One region of the Fictibacillus marinisediminis genome, then DNA from elsewhere that is predicted to be linked to it. Evidence: riboswitches for the same ligand, from Rfam matches in the RefSeq annotation. Region 1 holds a riboswitch; each other region holds the start of a gene.
What was found. Region 1 has a riboswitch for thiamine pyrophosphate ahead of thiT (energy-coupled thiamine transporter ThiT). Riboswitches for the same ligand answer to the same signal wherever they lie in the genome.

Region 2: linked by a shared signal. The riboswitch ahead of LCY76_RS05270 (thiamine phosphate synthase) and the one ahead of thiT (energy-coupled thiamine transporter ThiT) in region 1 are both predicted to bind thiamine pyrophosphate.
Region 3: linked by a shared signal. The riboswitch ahead of thiD (bifunctional hydroxymethylpyrimidine kinase/phosphomethylpyrimidine kinase) and the one ahead of thiT (energy-coupled thiamine transporter ThiT) in region 1 are both predicted to bind thiamine pyrophosphate.

What each region holds. Positions count from the first base shown of each region.
Region 1 is NZ_JAIWJX010000002.1:1,875,797-1,883,344, reverse strand. It holds gene LCY76_RS10190 (DAK2 domain-containing protein) at 1-1,581, opposite strand, end outside; gene LCY76_RS10185 (Asp23/Gls24 family envelope stress response protein) at 1,597-1,959, opposite strand; gene rpmB (50S ribosomal protein L28) at 2,191-2,379, shown strand; gene spoVM (stage V sporulation protein SpoVM) at 2,529-2,609, opposite strand; gene LCY76_RS10170 (thiamine diphosphokinase) at 2,708-3,349, opposite strand; gene thiT (energy-coupled thiamine transporter ThiT) at 3,346-3,918, opposite strand; TPP riboswitch at 3,992-4,099, opposite strand; gene rpe (ribulose-phosphate 3-epimerase) at 4,124-4,771, opposite strand; gene rsgA (ribosome small subunit-dependent GTPase A) at 4,773-5,666, opposite strand; gene pknB (Stk1 family PASTA domain-containing Ser/Thr kinase) at 5,656-7,548, opposite strand, start outside.
Region 2 is NZ_JAIWJX010000002.1:948,678-956,225, reverse strand. It holds gene thiS (sulfur carrier protein ThiS) at 1-38, opposite strand, end outside; gene thiO (glycine oxidase ThiO) at 44-1,174, opposite strand; gene LCY76_RS05270 (thiamine phosphate synthase) at 1,153-1,791, opposite strand; TPP riboswitch at 1,887-1,992, opposite strand; gene LCY76_RS05265 (glycine--tRNA ligase) at 2,044-3,426, opposite strand; gene LCY76_RS05260 (LSm family protein) at 3,941-4,327, opposite strand; gene LCY76_RS05255 (DUF1206 domain-containing protein) at 4,475-5,329, shown strand; gene LCY76_RS05250 (penicillin acylase family protein) at 5,379-7,548, opposite strand, start outside.
Region 3 is NZ_JAIWJX010000002.1:1,502,988-1,510,535, forward strand. It holds gene LCY76_RS08190 (Ger(x)C family spore germination protein) at 1-208, shown strand, start outside; gene LCY76_RS08195 (GerAB/ArcD/ProY family transporter) at 359-1,453, shown strand; gene LCY76_RS08200 (YecA family protein) at 1,485-2,441, opposite strand; gene LCY76_RS08205 (DUF4349 domain-containing protein) at 2,596-3,462, shown strand; gene LCY76_RS08210 (IDEAL domain-containing protein) at 3,476-3,706, opposite strand; gene LCY76_RS08215 (hypothetical protein) at 3,840-4,076, opposite strand; TPP riboswitch at 4,231-4,336, shown strand; gene thiD (bifunctional hydroxymethylpyrimidine kinase/phosphomethylpyrimidine kinase) at 4,478-5,284, shown strand; gene thiM (hydroxyethylthiazole kinase) at 5,281-6,078, shown strand; gene thiE (thiamine phosphate synthase) at 6,091-6,756, shown strand; gene LCY76_RS08235 (hypothetical protein) at 6,838-7,080, shown strand; gene LCY76_RS08240 (ArsR/SmtB family transcription factor) at 7,197-7,548, shown strand, end outside.

The DNA.
Region 1 (7,548 bases):
ACGTTCCGTATCTTCATCCGATGCATCTTCACCGGAAATCAGGGTGATGATTTCAGAATCCTCATCAATCATTTCCTTTACAAGCTCCTGAACCGCTTCATCTTTATCCGGCATGGAAGCTACGATCTTGCCGTTCAAGATCCCCATGAAATCGCCTTTTGAAATCTCGACGCCATCAATGGAAGTATCTCTTACAGCAAATGTAAGCTGTCCGGATTTTACGCTTGAAAGCGCGTCTGTCATCTTCTTATGATTTTCTTCCAATTCTGCTGAAGGGTTAAACACAAGCAGAGCCGCCATTCCCTGAGGAACGTTTTTAGAGCGGACGACGATTACATCCTGGTCGACGATGGATGCTGCCTGCTCTGCAGCCATAACAATGTTTCCGTTGTTCGGAAGCACGATTACTTTTTCGGCATTCACTTCTTCAATGGCTTTGACGATATCTTCGGTACTAGGGTTCATCGTTTGTCCGCCTTCAATAACGTAACCGGCACCGAGTGAAGTGAACAATTCTTTAATGCCGCTCCCCATCGCTACGGTAACGATGCCATATGCTTTTTTCTCTTGTTTAGATTCAGGCATCTTAACGGGCACATGTGTCTCAGATTCCAAAATCGCAGTATGCTGCTCACGCATGTTTTCAATTTTAATGTTGATCAGACTTCCATGTTTCTGAGCAAGGGTAAGCATGTTGCCCGGCTGTTCCGTATGAATATGAACTTTTACAAGATCATCATCGGCAACAACAAGCAAAGAATCGCCATGCTCGTTTAATTCATTACGGAATGCTTCCTCAATGAAAGGCGCCTTCTTTAATTTCTCAGGTTCGAATTTCACCATAAACTCTGTACAGTATCCGAAATGGATATCTTCGGTTTTCATATGAAGCTGTGCTTTATGGTGCTCGGCATTAACCATTTCCTTCATAGAAGGCCCTTGCGGAGAAATTTCAGGAAGGTCCTTTCCTTCCAGTGCGGACAGAAAGCCTTCATAAACCGTCAGAAGCCCTTGCCCGCCTGAATCAACAACGCCTACTTCTTTCAAAACCGGAAGCAAGTCAGGAGTTCTGTCTAGGGAAGCTTTGGCTTCCGTTACAACTTCGTACATGACGAAAAGGATATCATCACTTTTTTTAGCCGCCTTAACAGCACGTTTTGCCGCATCTTTAGCCACCGTAAGAATGGTTCCCTCGATGGGCTTCATCACAGCCTTATAGGCTGTTTCTACTCCGTTCTCAAATGCTCTTGCAAAGTCAGCCGAAGTAATGGTTTCTTTTCCTTCGATTGATTTTGAAAAACCACGGAAAAGCTGGGATAATATAACCCCGGAGTTGCCTCTTGCCCCCATGAGCAAGCCTCGGGAAAAAGAGCTCGCGACTTTACTGATATCGGGAATTATGTTGTTTTGAACTTCTTTTGCACCAGAAGTAATCGTAAGGTTCATGTTGGTTCCTGTATCCCCGTCCGGCACAGGAAAAACATTAAGTGCATCTACCATTGCTGCGTTTTTTGATAAGTTTGCGGCTCCCAATGCAACCATAGCCGCAAACTTTTTACCGTCTAAAACTGTTAAAGACACGAACTTTCCTCCTAACTAAGGGGTTGTCACCCTGACACCCTGAACAAAAATGTTAACAGAATCTACAGAGAGACCCAGCATTTGATCGAGGGTATATTTCACTTTTGTCTGTACATTATGGGCTACTTCAGAAATCTTTGTTCCGTAGCTTACAATAATATACATATCAATATGTACTTCATCTTCTTCTTGCCGAACCACAATCCCCCGGGAGAAGTTGTCACGTCCTAAAAGTTCGGTAATACCATCCTTTAACTGCTTCCTGGAAGCCATGCCTACAATACCGTAGCAATCAATAGCAGCGCCGCCAGCAATAGTAGCGATCACTTCCGTAGAAATGTCAATCTGGCCGTATTTATTCTTCATTTCGATGGACATGATGAATCCCCCTTTAATCAATCAATTATGGCTAAACCTCATTTTACTATAAAATTAAGTTTTATGAAAGGACAACTCCATTTGACAATAGTCACAAAGCCATGTCAAGCCTTTTTACTTGAAATACGAAAAATCATTTGTTGCTTTTCTTAAGTGGTCATGCTACTATAGGTTAGTATTTAACATACGACTGATATGATACAGTTTTACTGTTATAAAGGAGGTACAATTATGTCACGCAAATGTTACGTTACTGGTAAAGGACCTAAAACAGGAAACAAGCGTTCCCACGCATTGAACAAATCTAAAAAGAGCTGGGGAGTAAACGTTCAAAAAGTCCGCATCTTGGTTGACGGGAAGCCTAAACGTGTTTATGTTTCTGCACGTGCCCTTAAATCCGGAAAAGTTGAACGCGTTTAATCGCTCTTAAAACAACGGCATCCCCGTTGTTTTTTATTTGGAAAAGCGCAAGCGGGCTGCAAGGTCCGACAAGCGCTGGAACGGGACAACACTTCTTGAAAAGAAAAAAGCACCCTTGATGGGTGCTTTTTTCTTTTGGATGGAAGTGATTATCCTTTTTTAAATGAACCTAAAACCGCACGTACAAATCCTCCTAAAAACCTAGGCAGTTTAATGGTGTAAAATTTCATCATACCCCTCCTCCAGGCCCTTTGAAAAAATAAGACATTCCCTAATAAATATATTCGCTTTTATAAAAATAGTACCATGCGGCCCGACGCATAAAATATTAATCATGGCTCTTTACCAACATTAATATGCCGCCCGAGAATGAATAAGTACCACTTTTATTTACAAGCTCATTGGAAATGCAGAGAGTAGAACCCATCGGCAAGTATTGATCCTGAAGCGGATATTTGAACCCTGTCAGAGTCAGGCCGGTAACAGGCCCGTTAAATGGAAGGAAAGAGACATAAGAGAACTCAGGCTCTTGTTGTATGATATGCGGTCCTGGTGCTGATAAGGCAATCTTATTCTGCCTGTCCCATATTTCAATGTTAATTCCGGCTTCGAGTCCATGAAGGAGCAATTGGATATTGGCCAGTTCATGATCCAGGCGCCCGCCCGTAACACCCAGCAGCAGGATCTGTTCCGGTTTTTGCCCCAGTGCCCATTCAAGGGCCAGCTCTAGATCAGTTTTATCCTTTTCACTGTCATACTCAAAAGAAGGAAGGTTAAATGAAGCCATCCATTCACGCTCACTGCTGTTCACAGAATCGAAATCTCCAAATACACAGCCGGGTATGATTCCTTTTTTCAACAAGTAGAATACGCCGCGGTCAACACCTGCCCAGACTGCCTTTTCGCCGGCAAATAAAGAGAGGTCCGGCTGCCTTTCTTCCGGACCTCCTGCTAAAATGATAATTTTCATGCCGCGTTAACAACTCTTGGATCGGTCCTATGCAGCAGCCGCGGTGCTGTTTTTGTCAAGAAAATAAAAGCAGCTGCAGTGATCAAAGCAACCGGGATCATGTATGAAGCATTATACACAATGGAGTACAGCACAGGGTTCATGCCTTTTGGGGCGTATGATGCAAAGAATATGACTCCTGATACAACATGGGAGGCCAAACGGAGCAGGCTTCCGAAGGCGATGCCTGCCACAATCGCTGAGATCCTCCTTTTAGATTGGCTTTCCGAACTGACTTTAAACACCCCGGCAAATCCAGCCAATAGGAACGCGAGAGGGTAATCCAGGATCAAACCTGCGGGATTGTATCCTGCGGTTCCATCAACCAGGATCTTTACCATCCCGACAATCAGACCAGTTAATACTCCACCAGGGACCCCTCGGCGGAATGCCATTAAAAAGATTGGCAGCATCTCCAATGAAACTGAGCCTCCATTTGCCCAAAGCCCTTTAAATTGAACAAAACTAAGTATGATGGCCAACGCTGACATCATCGCCACTTCAGTCAAAAACATAATTTTTTTACTCAAATCAATCTCCCCCAAACATCTTTAATAAAAAGAAAAAAGCAACCGGCATGTGAATGACGGTTGCTTATCGTTAACAACTGCGACTCCACATTCCTACGCAGGCATGATCCTGCTTCAGGTTCAAAGGGTCGGGAGTGTACTCCCCTCTCAGCCCCTGTTTGGGACTCCCCCTGTGGTTACTTTTTTCAATTATACTTATTATATATTATACACCACGAATGGTACGGATTGCACCCTTTATGTCTTTTTGCCCATAAATGGCTGATCCCGCTACTAATACGGTAGCTCCAGCTTTCTCACAAAGACGGGCAGTCTCTGCGTTCACGCCGCCGTCTACCTCAATTTCAACGTTCAAGCCCTGCTCCTTGATCCTCGCAGATAATACTTCAATCTTAGGAAGCACAGTGTGTATGAAGGATTGTCCACCAAAGCCTGGATTTACAGACATGATGAGCACAAGGTCTATATCAGCCAAAATATGCTGAATGGTTTCAACAGGAGTAGCAGGATTTAATACGACCCCTGCCTTTTTTCCCTGCTCTTTAATTAATTGAATGGTCCGATGAAGGTGCGGACATGCTTCAACATGAACAGTAATGATATCAGCACCTGCTTTTGCAAACTCCGGGATATACCGGTCAGGGTTTTCAATCATTAAATGTACATCAAATGTCAGTTCAGTGAGCGGCCTGATGGCTTTAACGACTAAAGGCCCCATCGTAATATTCGGCACAAAATGCCCATCCATCACATCGATATGGATATAATCAGCACCGTTTTCTTCCACTGCCTTAATTTCTTCACCGAGCTTTGAAAAGTCTGCGGAAAGAATGGAAGGCGCAACTTTTATCATGTTAGTACCTCCGTTTTTGATCCTTGATTTCCTGCAAAAATTCAAGATAATGATCATAGCGGAACGATGGGATCTCTCCCTCTTCCACTGCTTTTTTTACTGCGCATTTCGGTTCAGAGCTGTGAGTGCAGCCGCGAAACTTGCATTGTGATACCCTCTGTTTCATCTCAGGGAAGTTGTAGGAGAGCTCTTCGGTTTCAATTTCTACAAAGTCCAATGAGCTGAATCCAGGAGTGTCTGCGATCAAGCCCCCTTCAAAAGGAAGGAGTTCAACATGCCTCGTTGTATGCTTTCCGCGTCCAAGATGATCTGATATGTCATTCGTCTCCAGCATGAGTTCAGGCATCAGCGCATTCAAGAGAGACGACTTCCCTACCCCGGACTGTCCTGCGAAGACGCTCGTTTTTCCTTTAAATATCGGTTTGATGTCTTCCATACCGGCCAGCGACATCGCAGAGGTTGGAATGACCTCATATCCGAGCTTCTTATAAGCAGCGATGTAATTTTCGATTTCCTTCTGATACTCTGCACTTTCAATCAAATCCATCTTCGTAAAGCAGATCACCGGCTGAATGCCATTGTCTTCGATATGAACAAGAAAACGGTCCAGCAGTGAACTTGAAAATTCCGGCCGGACGGCAGAGAAAACGAGAATTGCCTGGTCAACATTTGAAATTGGCGGCCGGTTTAACTCGTTCTTTCTTTCCTTAACATCCATAATGTATCCGTCTGTCGGGTTGGAGGATTCAAATACGACCCAATCTCCGACCACAGGCGTAATTTTCTTTTTACGGAAATTGCCACGGCCTCTGCATTGAAAGACTTTGTCATTGTATTGTACATAATAGAATCCTGCGACTGATTTAATAATTCTGCCTTCAGTCTTATTGTCCATTGTTCGCTCCTTTGAATTTACCTTCCTTCGCATCTTGATAATTAAATGTTTTTGATGCCTGCTCTTTCCCATTTAAATAAACGGTATAGGAAGCATCATGGTCCGGCGAGACGGTCAAAGGCACCATATACTCTTTCGTCTGGGAAATTTCTTCTTCTACGAAAACAGCATTTTCCTCTTTGGCATCGCTGTAAACAATTCTGACCTGGAACTGTTTATTCTCATCACCCTTTGAAACTTCAACTGTTATTTTATTATTAAATGTGATGTCTTCCTGAACATCAGGCTTTGGTTTGGGCTTCGGTTCTGGTTTTTTGCCTTTTGAAATAACGACATCAACCGTAGAACCTTTTTTGACATTCGTATAAGGTGAAGGTTTTTGCGAGATGACCTTTCCTTCTTCTACGGTATCAGAGTACTCTTTTGTAAAGTTGACATTAAGCCCTTCCTGCGAGATGTATTTCTCAACATCTTCTTTCGAGGAATTTGATAAGTTCTCAAGCTGAATCGAAGGCGGGCCAGTACTGACACGAAGAATCACCTGTATTTCGCTCGGATTGACTTTTTCCCCTTTATCCGGGCTCTGTGAGACGACCTCACCCTCAGGCGTTTCCTCTGATTCCACCGGTATGGTCTCAATGTTCTTGCTATCGTAGCCTCTTTCGTTTAAGAGGTCTCGTGCAGCATCTTCACTCATTCCGGTAAGATCCAGCATGTCCACTTTCTTAAAGCCTTTAGAAACAAAAAGTGTAACCGTGCTGCCTTCTTTAACCATAGAATGGGGATCAGGATCCTGTTTTATAATTTTCCCCTGTTCCACATCTTCATCGTAGCGCTCTTTCCGTTCGACGTTAAAACCGAGTTTTGCGAGCCGTTCAAACCCGTATTCGTAATCTTTATGGATAACATTGGGAACAGAAACATCTTTCACTTTAAACCAACCAGGCATGACCACAAAGGCAGCCGCTCCAGCACCTGCGAGCAAAAGCAGTAAAATCAGCAGTACAAGCCACCAACTTTTTTTCTTCTTTTTTGGCGGAGGCTTTGTGGTATCTTTTGATATTGCAACCGGCTTTTCGACTGCTTTGTTCATGGATACCGGAGGCATGACCCGTGTAGCATCTGCCGCATCATCAAAATTGCTCCACCGCTGCTCATGCAGACGGTGAGGAGAGAGAGCCGTGTCCAGGTCGTCCATCATTTCAAGAGCACTGTCATACCGGTACACCGGATTTTTTGTCAGTGCTTTAAGAATAATATTTTCAACACTCTGTGGAATTTCCGGATTGATTTTCCTTGGCTCGGGAACTTCCTCCTGAAGATGCTTGAGTGCTACGGATACCGGTGATTCCCCTGTAAAGGGAACCCTGCCTGTCAGCATTTCAAACAGCACAACACCTAGGGAATAGATGTCCGATTTTGCATTGGCCACTCCTCCTCGCGCCTGTTCCGGAGAGAAGTAATGGACCGATCCAAGCACTGAGTTTGTATGGGTAATCGTTGCGGATGTGATGGCGAGAGCGATCCCAAAGTCTGTAACTTTTGCCAATCCATTCTCATCAATTAAGATATTATGGGGCTTGATATCTCTGTGTATGATCCCATGCTCATGAGCTGCAACCATTCCTGAGGCAATCTGCCTGATAATCTGTATGGATTCTTCAACAGACAGGCGGCCATGATCCCTGATGTATTGTTTTAATGTTTTCCCTTTTACATACTCCATGACTATGAAGTACACGTTATTTTCCTCTCCCACATCAAATATGCTTACGATGTGAGGATGGGCGAGACTTGTTGCCGCTTCAGCCTCTCTTCTGAATCGTTTGATGAACTCCTCGTCGTCTGAAAACTCTGATCGAAGTATTTTAACCGCAACATC
Region 2 (7,548 bases), 930 kb from region 1:
GCTATATCTAAGGCTGTTCCGTTAACCATCAGTTTCATGAGACTCATCCTTTCATCTTTTCATAGGCAAACCGGTCTGGCGCAAACTCTTTTAATCTTTCTTCCTGCAGATTTCCGATCAGCAGCTCTGCCATCCATCGCCCTGTCAGCGGACTGAGCAGGATGCCATTGCGAAAATGGCCTGCCGCAATGTACAAGTCTTTATGGTAAGGATGTTTCCCCATGTACGGGAGGCCATCAGGAGTTTGCGGCCGAAACCCTGTCCATGCCTTCTCCCATTCGCCCTGTTCGATGGCAGGAAGGACTTCACGCGCTTTTGTCAGCAGTTCCAACACTCCCTTTGCTCTAACCTTTCTGTCGTATGTACCTGCTTCCATGGTTGCTCCGATTACGAGCCTGCCTCCTTGCTTAGGGACAAGATAGCATTCATCTGAGATGACAGTTGATGTAATGACCGGTTCTAAAAAGGTTAAAGAAATACACTCTCCCTTTACTGGAAAAAGAGGCATGTGCAATCCGGTCTGGGCCGCCAGCTTCCCTGTCCAGACGCCTGATGCGAGCACTGCCTTCTCTCCGAAAAACATACCCGCGCTCGTTTGGATTCCAATCCCTGACCGGCCTATTTCGAAACCGGCTGCTTCGGTATAATCTAAAAAATCAGCTCCAAGCTTTGCTGCCGATTGGGCAAAGGCTTTCGTCAATTGAGATGGATTGACCTGGCCGTCTTTCGGCAAATACATTGCACCTTCCAATTCTTTTGACAGCATCGGCTCCATTTTCAAAAGCTCCGATCCGCTGATCCACTCTGCCGGCTGGCCGTTATCGTTGTGAAAATCAGTGAGTTGCTGCAATCGGAGTCTTTCCTTTTTATTTTTTGCCGCTTTAAACAGGCCTTTGTCTATAAACTCAATGTCGATCCCGCTGATTTCCTTCAGTTCCCTGCTTAACTCAGGAAAAAGACTCCTGCTCTCACGGGCCATCGTGTAAAGAGGCCCTGCCTCATTCAGTTCTGCCTGCGCTCCAAGCATGCCTGCAGCGGCCGATGAAGCTTCACTGCCTATTCGGTTCTTTTCAATCACAAGCACGGTATACTCTGTATGTTTGCGCAAATAGTAAGCAATGGCACAGCCGATTATCCCCCCCCCAGCAATGATCACATCATAGTGCCTGGGCATTTTGACATTTCCTCCTTCTTAAGAGCTTCCGCATAGCCTTTCGCTACTAAACCCGGATCCGTCGCCGACCAGATCCCCGACATGACGGCGATTCCTTTTGCGCCCGCTTTTATGAGTTCACTAGTATTACTCGGTGTAACTCCTCCGATGGCGATAACTGGAACAGTGACCGCATCAGCAACCTCCCGCAATTGATCCAGACCCCGCGGCTCGCTCCCTTTTTTGCTTCCTGTTTTAAAAACGTGCCCGTAAAACAAATAATGAGCTCCTTTTTCTTCAGCATAGAGCGCTTCATCTATGGAATGAACGGATTGGCCGATTCTCAGCCCGCTAAAATAGCGGTGTACGATTTCCGGATCAAGACTGGAGCCTTTTAAGTGAACGCCTTCAGCTCCCGAAGCAACGGCTACATCCACACGGTCATTGATATAGATCTGCTCCCGGCCCAATCCTGCTCTCTTCAATCTCTCTGCCAGATTGAAAATCTCACTGGCACTTCTGTCTTTTTCCCTGATATGTATGCATGTCACATATGGAGCCAGGATGGATGCGGCCGAGATGATTTCGTCAGGCTGCTTCCTTCCATTCGTCATTACATGAAACTCGAATTTCCCCACCTTGCATCCTCCTTTTCCCCATGCAAAAAAGCCACCCTTTTCGCAAAGAGTGGCTGATTATCTGTTTTCTAATCAAGAGCAGCTATATGTGTCATACAGTGCAGATTCCACTTCCCTACGCTGGCATCACCCAGATCAGGTTCAAAGGGTTTAGAACAGGTTGTTCAGTCTCAGCCGGCAAAGGCTCCCCCAGTGTTGCTATAGTTATTTAATTAACTTCATCTTACCATTCAGGTCAAAAATGTAAAGAGATTAAAATTTGATCTTCGATTCCAGGAAGGATCGAAGCTCTGATACCGGCATGCGGACCTGTTCCATTGTGTCGCGGTCACGTACCGTTACCTGCTGATCTTCTTTAGAATCAAAATCATACGTAATACAGAAAGGAGTTCCGATTTCATCCTGTCTGCGGTAACGTTTTCCGATGGAACCTGTTTCATCAAAATCAACCATGAAGTCGCTGGCAAGACCGGCAAATACTTCTCTTGCTTCTTCAGAAAGCTTTTTCGATAAAGGAAGTACTGCCGCTTTAAACGGCGCAAGAGCTGGATGCAAGTGAAGAACAGCCCTTGTATCTCCGCCTTCAAGCTCTTCCTCTTCAAACGCGTCGATCAAGAACGCAAGTGTTACACGGTCTGCGCCGAGTGAAGGCTCGATGCAATAAGGGATGTAACGGTCATTCGTTTCTTGATCGATATAGTTAAAGTCTTCACCAGAGTGCTCGCTGTGGCGTTTAAGGTCAAAATCAGTACGGGATGCGATGCCCCAAAGCTCTCCCCATCCAAACGGGAACTGGTATTCAAAATCTGTCGTAGCGTTGCTGTAGTGGGAAAGCTCTTCGGATTCATGGTCACGCAGGCGAAGCTTATCCTGTTTCATGCCAAGATTCAATAAGAAATCGTGAGCATACTGTTTCCAGAAATCAAACCATTTCAGTTCTTCGCCAGGCTTGCAGAAGAACTCGAGCTCCATCTGTTCGAACTCACGGGTACGGAAAGTGAAGTTACCAGGTGTGATCTCATTACGGAAGCTTTTGCCGACCTGAGCGATCCCGAACGGCAATTTCTTTCTCATCGTACGCTGCACGTTTTTAAAGTTTACAAAGATCCCTTGTGCTGTTTCGGGACGAAGATAGATTTCGTTCGTGCTGGATTCCGTTACACCCTGGAACGTTTTGAACATCAGGTTAAACTGGCGGATAGATGTAAAGTCGTGCGCATCACAATCCGGACATGCGATGTTATGCTCTTCAATCAACTTTTCCATTTCATCGAAAGAAAGCCCGTCAACAATCTTCTCGATTCCTTTTTCAGCAAGTGCATCTTCAATCAATTTATCGGCACGGTGTCTTGCTTTACATTGCTTACAGTCGATCATTGGATCATTGAAGTTTCCGATGTGTCCAGATGCTACCCATGTTTGCGGGTTCATGAGAATCGCTGCATCCAAACCAACATTGTATGGAGATTCCTGAACAAACTTTTTCCACCAAGCTTTTTTCACGTTGTTCTTCAGTTCAACGCCGAGCGGGCCGTAATCCCACGTATTGGACAAGCCTCCGTAAATTTCTGAACCCGGAAAAATAAATCCGCGCTGTTTTGCCATGTTGACGATCTGTTCCATTGTCACACTCATGACCATCTCTCCTTTTTTAGAAAATGCTAATTAAATCAACCAAAAAAGCCCTCATCCATAGACAAATATCCTTGTCCAGGGACGAGAGCTTATACTCACGCGGTTCCACCCTAATTGATGCTTAAAAAAGCATCCGCTTTGGTCAATTAATCGCTCGAGACTGCCGTTTCTCTGAACTTTTGTCCGGGCTTCCACCACCCCCGGATCGCTTTTCACAAAAGCACCTCAGATACTATTCGTCTGTCATAGCTTTACATGTTTAGATTATGGGGAAAATAGTACAATTTTTCAGCCGTATTGTCAAGTTTTTTCAGCCAGTTGGCCCTTTCCCCTATTATAAGCCAGAAGTTTCCGGTTCATTCAAGATGGTTGAAGAGTGTTTACTGTCCGGTGTGGGGGTTTTACATGCCGATGTTTCGGATTCACATGCTAATCTCACTCATTTACAGGCCAATTTCTCAGACAGCAAAAAAACTCTTCACGTTATCAGCGAAGAGTTTTTTATCTTTACTTATCAAAACCCGCCAAAGCCTCCACCTGGGAAGCCTCCATAGCCGCCTGGAAAACCGCCGTATCCGCCCGGAAAACCGCCGTACCCTCCCGGAAAACCGCCATAGCCGCCAGGATATGGTGCAACCCCGCCGTAACCGTAACCGTAGCCATAAGCGAACGGACGGGGCGCAAGGGCAAACCCTGCAATGGAACCGAGTCCAAGACCTACCAAGGCTGCACCAAGGACCGGAAAGAACCGTCCTGAACCATCGTCATGATAGGGAAGGAGATAGACATTTTCTGTATTAACGCTTTGGATGGAGCCTCTATAGACACTCCCGTCATGGGTGGTAATTTCAACGTCTTGCCCAATATGCTGACAGCAAAGACCGTAATAATGTTCCTTCAAAAGTAAACCTCCTCTTTACCCTGATTACAGTACTTACCCTGCATCTTATGCAAATTGTGGAAAACGGGTGTGGACAGCAGTCTGCCCGTTTCAACTATTGGAGAAAATGGGTATATAGAAGATAGAAACCTTGAAAGGGGCTCCTTTATGGAAAAAGATTTGTCACAGCACAAAGAACATGCCCAAAGAAAAGCAGAAGAATATAAAGATGAAGCTGCACCATGGATCGTCCGGATGGCCCGCTTCGGCCATTTCTCAAAAGGAGCCGTTTATATTGTCATTGGAATACTTGCTGTAATGACAGCATTCGGTTTGCAAGGTAAATTAACCACTTCCTCAGGTGCCCTCTACACCATTGCCAAGCAGCCCTTTGGCTCTGTCATGCTCGCTGCGCTGGCTGTGGGGCTTGCAGGCTATGCACTGTGGCAAGTCATCATGACGGTCTTTGACCCCGAACATAAAGGAAATGACGCAAAAGGATGGATGGCGCGAATCAGTTATCTCATCATCGCTGCCATATATTTCAGTCTATGTGTTAGTGCAATCAAAATAATCTTCAGAGCGAGTGCCAACTCGTCAAGTCAAAAATACCAGACCTTATCCGCAAAAGCGCTGGCACAGCCCTTCGGACAAACAATCATTGCGGTTATTGGTGCTGTATTTATCGGTATAGGGGTTTATAACTTCTACAAGGCCTATACGGAAAAATTCAAAAAAGGGCTTAAACGTCATGAGATGAATCAGAAAGAATGGAAGACCGCACGTTATATCGGGAAGTTCGGACTTTTTGCACATGGTGTAGTATTCGCCATCATCGGCATCTTTTTAATCAGAACAGCCATTCAGGCAGATCCAGATGAAACAAAGGGGCTGGATGGTGCTCTGGCTGAACTTGTAAAGCAGCCGTTCGGTCCAGTGCTCCTTACTATCGTCGCTCTCGGACTGGTCGCTTATGGCGCCTACTTGCTCTTTGAAGCGAAGTACCGAAGACTCGATCCTTAATCATCTCTATACAGCAAAACAGCCTCGTCCCTTTTGGACGAGGCTGTTTTCATTTACCAGGCTTTAATACTAGTTTTTCTCCGTTTTTAAAGCTGGATTCATTCGTTTCCGTTACATGATAACGGCCTGAAGTCCAATCTTCGATCTGGTTATCATACCACTTGCTGAGGACATGTCCTGACTGTCCTGGACCGACGACATTGTAGGTTTTCGTCAAGTCCGCCAGATCAACAACCGTTCTCCAGGCGGCTCCATGGTTCACTTTTCCTGTAAAAGAATCCCAGCCTGCAGCACCTACTGTTACCCTGCTTCCTCCCATCGGCGTTTCTTTTGGATTAAACAGCAGGTTCAGCGGCTTTATCGCTGATAGAGGATGATCAAACGGCAATGTATGATACGTTCCCCACTTCCACTTATCGGGATTTTCACCCTGCAGCTTCTCCACCTGTTTAACCGTTCTGCTGAAGGAGATTGTTGCGGCTTCGTCCAGCCCCCCTGCCTCTTTGATCCAGGGACCTTCCTTACCCTCGGCCGCATGGCGGATCAGTTCATCCACGACTTGAGCCTTGCCGTCAAACAACGGCATCATCTTTTCATCAATCTTTTTTTCAAAGAGAACATCGCTGACCTCTTGCATCCATAAGTTGAACAGCAGGGGTGCAGCAAGATTTTTGTCATCTTCATGATTCCAGTCTTTCAATAGTTTTACCGCTTTTCTGCCGTTTGTTCCAAGGTCTGCAGTCTTTAAATGGGTGAGAAGGATCGGCAGCATTTCTTCTGCCTGAAGATTTTTCCTGTCGAATTGCAGCTTCTGCATATCTTTTATGGAAAGCTTTTCTTTGGCTGACAGAACATCTTTTATTCGCTGCTCTCGGTAAGGCTGGGCCCATGAATCAGTAATGTGGTACGGGTAGTCGTCACCGATCACTTTATTATTGGCCGTTGCAATAAATCCTTCTTTTGGGTTCACGGCCGTCGGGAGCTTATCCCAAGGAATATAGCCTTTCCACTCATATTTCTTTTCCCAGCCCGGTACTGGGACAGAAGCATATTTTTCTTTACGGATCGGAATCAGTCCATTGGCGCGATAGGCAATTGTTCCGTCTTTAGATGCGAAGACAAAGTTCTGGGCCGGTGTATGAAAATAAGTCAGCGCCTTTTTAAACTCATTCCAGTTCTTTGCCTTATTAAACATCAGTACAGCCTGAAGTTCCGTTGAGGGTTCAAGTGCTGTCCATCTCATGGAAAGCGCCGTATTCTTTTGCTTGTCGTAAGCAAATTCGGACATGATCGGACCGTGGCGGGTAATCGTGACTTTGTAAGGAAGGGTCTTTTGATCTTTCACTTTTATATTTTCTGTGATGATCTTGGCTTTCTCCCATTTTCCTTCAAACAGAAATTCATCCGGATGATCGGCATTTCTTTTTTCAATGTAAAGGTCCTGAACATCGGGTCCTACATTTGTGACTCCCCATGCAATCTGTGTGTTCCGGCCAACGATAATTCCCGGAACCCCCGCAAATATGACACCGCTTACATTCATGCCGGGTGCTTTTAAATGGCTTTCGTACCAGATCGATGGCGTGCTCAATCCAAGATGAGGATCATCTGCAAGATACGGCAGACCCGATTTTGTTTTGGTTCCAGCCACCACCCAATCATTCGAACCGTTGAATTCATTAGGAATGACCGCTTTAGCGAGGCTGCTCTTAATATCCACCTTTGCTTTGCTTGCGATTTCAATGATCTCTGCTCCTCCCTTAGGATAAGAAGGGAATAGATCAAGTGCGTTGTCCTTTGGGAAATTCTGCAGCAAATAATGCCTGAATGCCTGTCCTTCCCAATGTCCGCCAAGATCAAACGCCATATATTTTCCGATGGTCAATGAATCGACGGGCGTCCATTTCTTTGGCTTGTACCCTACCATCAAAAATTCGATCGGAAGGGAATTTTTCTTTTCGGCATCCCTTAAGTAGGCGTTCACGCCATCCGCGTACCATTGCAGCACTTGCTTCGCTTCAGAAGAATACAGTTCATACGATGCCTCTGCAGCTCTTCGTAAACCGAGCGTCCTGAAATAACGGTCCTTTTCCACCGTTTTCTCACCGATTACTTCGCTTAATTGTCCTGACGCCTGGCGCCTGCTCAAATCCATTTGAAACATCCTGTCCTGGGCCGTAACGTACCCTTGGGCAGTATATAAATCTTTTAAACTGCCA
Region 3 (7,548 bases), 370 kb from region 1:
AGTGGTGAGCGCAGTGAAAAAGGCACAAAAAGAAAAAACGGATGTATTCGGGTTTGGTCAGCTTCTATATGAAGATGATCCTGATTATTGGAAAAGGAAGAAAAACGACTGGCCTGAAAATTTTGCAGCAGCCAAAATAAAGGCAGAGGTAAAAATAAAACTGGAAACGACAGGTGCTAGAATTGAAACCATCAACCAAGAAAAGTAAACACAAATACCGTTATGTACTGGCTGGTTTCTGGATGTTTACCCTGCTTTACACTTTCTGCTATTTAACAAATCATGACTTCCTTCACCTAAACAATTGGATCAATAACACGTACGTACCGATTTATGAAATGTGGTTTGGAGGTTAACGATGAATCACACCTTGAATCAATGGCAGCTATTTCTATTAACAGTCAGCTTCCTGGTAGGAAGTTCATTATTGATGGCTCCAAATTTAACATCCTATTATTCAAAACAGGATGCATGGCTGTCCATGATTATAGCCATAGCAATTGGCATATTCATTAATCTGCTTTGGATTTACCTTTTGTCACTCTATCAGTATCAATCCATTTTTGAAATAGTAGAAACGGTTAGCGGCAAATGGATTGGGAGCATTCTATCACTCATTATTGTATTTTACTCTCTTCATTTGTGTTCGTATGTCGTGAGAAATGTCAGTAACTTTATGATTTCAAGCGTACTCCCGGATACGAACGCATGGACGTTTCAGATCATGCTGATTCTTGTTTCTTTGTATTCCTGCTATTATGGGTTGAACAATATTGCACGGGTGAACGAATTCTTAAACCCCATCATGGCGGTTCTGTTTATCGCATCGCTTATATTAACGCTGAACCGATTCGATATCAGGTACTTTAAGCCGGTTTTGGAACAGCCTCTTTCTACGGTCATGCAGGGGGCTTATACGACGACGGGTTTTCCATTTATTGAAGTCATATTGTTAGGCACGGTTTTTACGTATGTCAGGAAAAAGAAAAAGCTGATGAGATCCTACTTGAATGCTATTGTCGCGTCTGGAATTATACTCCTCATTACAATTATCGTGGCAATCGGCTGTGACGGCTACTACATGGTAAGCCGGACTACGTTTCCTACATTTGAATTGATGCGTGCCATTAATATTGTTAAACTTTTGGAGCGGGTTGAGGTACTGATAGCCGTTGTTTGGATCGTCGGGATTTTTGTTAAGATTGTTATTTGTTTTCTTGCTGCTATGATGGGACTGCAGCAGGTTGCCAAGCACCATTCTTATGGACCGTTTCTTCTTCCTGCGGGTTTGCTTGTATGGGCAATGAGCAACCATGAACACAGCAATACGATGGAATTTACCGATTTCGTCGCAAAAAACTGGACGCTCTGGTGGTTTACCCTATATTTTCTTTTAATTGTGGTGCTGATCATTGGAGTAATCCTTAAAAAGAACAAGAGAACTGATACATAAAAAGAACCTGCCCATTTGAGCAGGTTCTTTTTTAGTTTAAAGCCGTTTTTAGCTGGCGGTATTTTGCAGACAGGCTGGATGCGGATGTGCCATACCGTTTGGCTACTTCAGGTTGTGTGGCAGACTCATTCAGGACGTCCTTGGTCGCCAAATAATGAAGAGCGGCTGCATAGGGCTGCTCCTTACGGATAACCAAGTTTCGTGCTTTTGTCCATTCATTCCAAATTCTTTCCGCCTCATTGTAGATCTCCTCTGATGCGTTCTCTTTAAGCAAAGATAGAACTCTATCAGCCGGCTGCGGGACAGCGTCTTCATCAGCTGCTTTCTCTTGTTTCGACAAAAGAACCTGTAGAGCTTTAGGAAAATCATCTTTTAAGTTTATTTTCATGTCAGTCAGCGCATCTAAGCGTTCTTGCAATTCTCCCTGAGGAATCTCAGCAAAATCAATGTAAAATTCGTAATGTTCTCCAGTATAGATAATAGAACCTGCTAGACCGGTTCCGTCGTGTGGAAGAATCTCAGAATTAAATTCAACCGTGTATTCCTGATCTGTCATCACATCTTGTAATAAAAAGGTATTTCGGTTTACTTTTGAGACCATTTTATAAACGGAAGGGAAGCACTTCTCCCAGTCTGCTATGATATCCAGGATTTCCGGCTGTTCTTTCCCTTTTTGCTCTTTAAGGTAATACACGATTGGTGATCTGCCGTCCTTCACATCAGAATGGAACATCAGCCAGCAAACCATCAGATTCGCATACGTTTGTTCATCATCTCTTCCAATCTTGTATTTTTCTATGTAATTGCGTGTTTGGCTCCCCATTTCTTCATGAAAATGGTCAAAGGCAAACTTAGCTAAGCCTTCCTGATGGCGGCTCACTTCGACAATCTTGTTTAATTGAACGGTTGTGACCGATCGATGACAGCAACTCTTATATTTTTTCCCGCTGCCGCATGGACAAGGTTCGTTTCTTCCTACTTTGTTCATGTTACCCTCCGAACTTCACTGCTCTTGTTGTAAATAAATCACTTTGTAAATACTAGCATATTCGGGTGATATTGCAACTCACAGCTATAAAATTACCATATATTGTAACAAAAAGGTACTTTGGGCCGTCTATAAATAAAAGGGGGACATGATGATGATAAAAAAGAGAAATCAACAGTTCATGGCCGTATGGGTGATGATCGTTTTAGTTCTGGCGTCGTGCAGCAGCAAGGATGAAAACATGGCATCAAAGTCGTCTGAAGGGGGAGGCTCTTCCACCAGCATGAAAAGGGAATCCGCTAAAGAAGACAAGCAGCCTGCTGCCGACCAAGGGAGAAAAATGATTTACACGAGTGAAATAATGATAAGCGTTCAAAACGTTAAGAAGGTCCGGAGTGAAGTGGAACAACTCACAAAACAAATGGGCGGCTATATCGTTGAAAGTGAATCCTTGTCTGAAGAAGAAGGGCAAAATGGGGGTTACCTGAAAATAAGAATTCCAAAGAAAGATTTTCTTGTTTTCACAAAAAAGGCAGGAGAATTAAGTTCTGGGAGTCCTCATGAAATCATAAATGGACGAGATGTTACAGAGGAATATACTGACTTGGAAGCAAGACTGAAGGCAAAGCGCATTGTTCGTAACCGTTTGGAAAGCTTCATGAAGAATGCAAATAAAACAGAGGACCTCCTTGCCATATCCAAAGAACTATCAGGAGTGCAGGAACAGATTGAAAAAATCCAGGGCAGAATAAACTATTTAGAGAATCAAAGCGATTTTTCAACGGTTACGGTCCATTTTGAAGTGAAAAATATTGGGATGAAGAACAATGAAGAGCTGAACACCTGGGGAAAGTCAAAGACTTTATTTAAAGAGACGTGGAATGGACTGGTTCATACTATTTCCTATCTCATTATTGCACTCATTGGATTGTCGCCTGTCATTATCCTTTTCATGGCTATTGGAGGAGCATGGCTTTACTTAAGAAGGATAAAGCGTTCAAAAAAAGAAACCAAACCGTAAAAGGTTTGGTTTCTTATCCAAGGAATTTAATATATTCATCCGTCAGTTTCATGAACAGTTTTTCATCACGTTTTTCCAGGGCTTCATCTATTTGTTCTTTATAACGTTTCATCTGATGGGCGTGCAGCGACTCATCAAGGATCATCTGAGCAACCATATTAAAAGCGAACGGGTCATTTTTCTTCTGAAGTTTATATTTCACAAGATCGTTCATGTCTTTATTATACGATGTATTGTCTTTCATGCTCTATTCCTCCTTGAATTTTTTTGCAGAAGCTTGTAGGATTGAAAGCTCATGCGTTAATGGGTTTTTACTAGTATACTTATCACTGGTAATAATAGCAACAGTTTAATCTGAAAATTTAGTTTTTTTCATTTTACTTCTCAATATTCAAATCAGCCAGGACCTCATCTGCAGAATGGAATTTTTTACTGTCCAGCTGTTCACCGCCTTCCATATCAAATACTTTTAATTCGTAAACATCTTCTGCAGGGATATATTTGACTTCTACGGGATTGGTGTAATTTCTTGAGAAGGATTCTTCTGTTTGTGAGTGACTGTAAACATCTTCTGGATTTTGTTTTAAATTTTGCAGTTTCTCTCTGATATTCATAATTTCTCTCCCTCCAGATTTTCTATCGGGTGTTGTATAAATAATGCCCGTATCCGTTCTGTTTTAAACACAGCAGCCTAACTTTTCGACAAATTTTATCCCTTGTTTGACGCTTCGGCCGCTGTCATTTAGGATAGAAGTAACATCATACATCGTATACCACTAGGGGAGCTTTGATTTAAAGCTGAGAAAAGAAATGTCTTTGACCCTTTGAACCTGATCCGGTTAATACTGGCGGAGGGAAGTGGCTTAAACTTTTATCAGCATTCATGTTTAAGCCGCCTTCTCTTCAGAAGGCGGCTTTTTAGCGGTCGAAGGAGGTCGTGTCCAGTTTCAGTGAACAGGGATCTTAACAGATCAGGCCACTTGCGCTTTTCTAGTGGTGAAAGGAGTTCTTCCATATGTTAAAAACACCAAAAGCATTGACAGTTGCAGGATCAGATTCAGGAGGGGGAGCAGGAATCCAGGCCGATCTAAAAACGTTTCAGGAATTGGGAGCCTATGGAATGTCTGTCATCACAGCTGTGACTGCACAGAATACATTAGGCGTTCAGGGGATCCACCCGGTGCCTGTTGAGATGATCCTAAAGCAGTTAAACAGCATAGAAGAGGATCTTCGTCCTGAAGCTTTAAAGACGGGCATGCTTTTCAGTGCAGAAATTATAGAAGCGGTATCTCGTCATATTCGAAAGTATGAATGGAAAAACGTTGTTGTGGATCCTGTAATGATCGCGAAAGGGGGGGCGGACCTTCTGAGAAGGGATGCAGTAGAAGCCCTGAAAAAACAGCTGATTCCTCTAGCCTCGATCCTGACACCGAATATTCCCGAAGCTGAGCAGCTAACAGGAAGAAGCATTTCCACAAAGCAAGACAGGGAGGATGCTGCAAAATTTTTGCATGATTTAGGAGCAGGAATGATTGTGATCAAAGGAGGCCATCTCTCTCATGATAAAGCACCAGTCGACTTGTTTTATGATGGTGAGCAGATGCATGAGCTGGAAGGAAGAAGGATTGATACACCGCAAACTCATGGAACCGGCTGTACGTTTGCAGCTGCCATTGCTGCTGAACTGGCTCTTGGAAAAACCCCGATTCATGCTGTAAAAACAGCGAAAACTTTTATACAGGAAGCAATCAGCCACCCGCTTCATATTGGCAGCGGGCATGGGCCGACAAACCATTGGGCATACAGGAGGAATCAGGCATGAAAGAACTGAGTGTACTTTTAAAAGACATTAGAAAGAAAAAACCTCTGATTCATCACATCACTAACCAAGTAACGATGAATTTTTTAGCGAACGGCATCTTGGCAGCTGGAGGAAGCCCGATGATGGCTCTTCATTATGAAGAGGCTGAAGAAGCCGTCATGGCAGCTGACGCACTGGTTTTAAATATTGGAACCGTTGAACCTGACTCAATTAAAGCAATGGTTTTGGCTGGAAAAAAAGCGAAGGAACTGGGCATTCCTGTCATTTTGGATCCGGTGGGTGCAGGACTTTCCTTATTAAGGAAGAAAGCCGTTGAGGAGCTGGTTGAACAGGTTTCTCCCGATGTCATTTGCGGCAATGCCGCAGAGATCTCCTTTTTGTACGGAGGTGACTGGGGTGGCAAAGGGGTTGATGGTGATCAATCAGAAAACGATGATGAGCTTGCTTTGCATGCGGCCAGTAAGCTCGGTTCGGTCATTGTCATTACAGGGAAAAAGGATGCAGTGAGTGATGGAAAGGAATGCATAGCGATTAGTGGCGGACATGAAATATTGTCTTATGTGACAGGGACCGGCTGTTTCTCAACCTCTCTTATCGGTTTGTTTATGGCCAGATCTCTGGAAACCGGCCTTTCCTGTTGCCAGAGGGCCGCAGGCGCTTTGACGATGCTGGGAATCTGTGCTGAACGCGCTAAAGCCGTTTCAGCAGGACCAGGCTCCTTTCAGACAGCATTATTGGATGAGCTCTATCTATTAAACCCTGAAGACTTGAATACGGCCGGCAGATGGAGCTAAGGAGGCTTACAGATGGAATATAATACGCTTAAACTGCAGTTAAAAGTTTATTTTATTATGGGAAGCTTAAACTGCAGAGCTGAACCTGAACTAGTGCTGGAGCAGGCGCTAAAGGGGGGAGCGACGCTTTTTCAATATCGTGAGAAGGGCGAAGGGTGTCTATCACCTGATCAGAAAAATGCCTTAGCTCTTAGCTTGCAGAAAATCTGCGGAAAAAACCATGTTCCTTTTATTATTAATGATGATATCGATCTCATGATCAGCCTGAATGCCGATGGTCTGCATATCGGGCAGGAGGATGGAGATCTCAATCAAATCCGCAGCAGCATCCCCGATAAAATTCTTGGCGTTTCGGTTCACAATGTTGAAGAAGCAGAAGATGCACTACGTGCTGGAGCAGATTATTTAGGAGTGGGCCCGATTTTTGATACAAGTACAAAGATGGATACGCGTGATGTTATGGGGTTTTCTGTTTTAAAAGAGCTTAGAGCAGCAGGGATTACAGCACCGATCGTGGGAATAGGCGGCATTTCTGAAGAAAACGCATTTGAAGTAATCGAAGCCGGAGCGGATGGAGTATCTGTCATTTCAGCCATCAGCCAGCATGTGAATCCAGAGAAGGCGGCAAGCGGCCTGCTTGAACGGGTAGAGAAGGGTTTGGAAAGCAAGACTCATTAATTAAAGAGAATTAATGAGGAATGGCACAGAACAACCGTGTTCTTCGTACTATAAAAGAGTACGCAAGAAAGAGGTGCCACGATGAAAAAGAGAAGTAAGATATGGGCGTATTCGGAAATGGTACTGCTGTTCCTCGGCTTTTTGCTGGCTCTTTGGAATGGAATGTACATTAACAGTCCAGCCCTGTTATTCGGAATCTTAGCTGCAGTATTTTTGTTTCGTGCCATTGAACGATATTATTTTAAACTTAAAACAGAGTTTTTCTTCAATACAGCTATGGTATTAATCTTTATCCTATTGGCCGTTATCCCGCTATTAAAGTGACAGAAGCACAAGCTTCTGTCACTTTTTTTGATTAAAAATAGAAATGTTTGACAAAGATAAGCCTATCGTAATAAAATGATTTTACGTAAAACAAAATTTTTAAGTGAGGTGAACCAGTGAAAAAGAATGCATCGATTGAAGAGACATATCTTGTAACGCTGCCTGAGCAGGCTGCTGCTTTGCTCCATCCCATTCGTTCCGAGATGCTCAGTGCTCTAAAAGAACCGGCTTCTGCAACAGAAATAGCAAAGCTGCTCAATGAGTCACCGCAGAAGATCAATTACCATCTCAAGGCTTTAGAAAAAGTAGGGCTTGTTTTCAGAGCAGGAACGAGGAATGTGAGGAATTTGGTAGAAGTACTTTATCAAGCAGTGGCCAAAACGTTAATTTTTTCTGACTCTCTTGGCTTGTCACCGGAAACTTCACAGAAATTAAAAGATCAGCATGCGCTGGCCCACGTTCTCACCT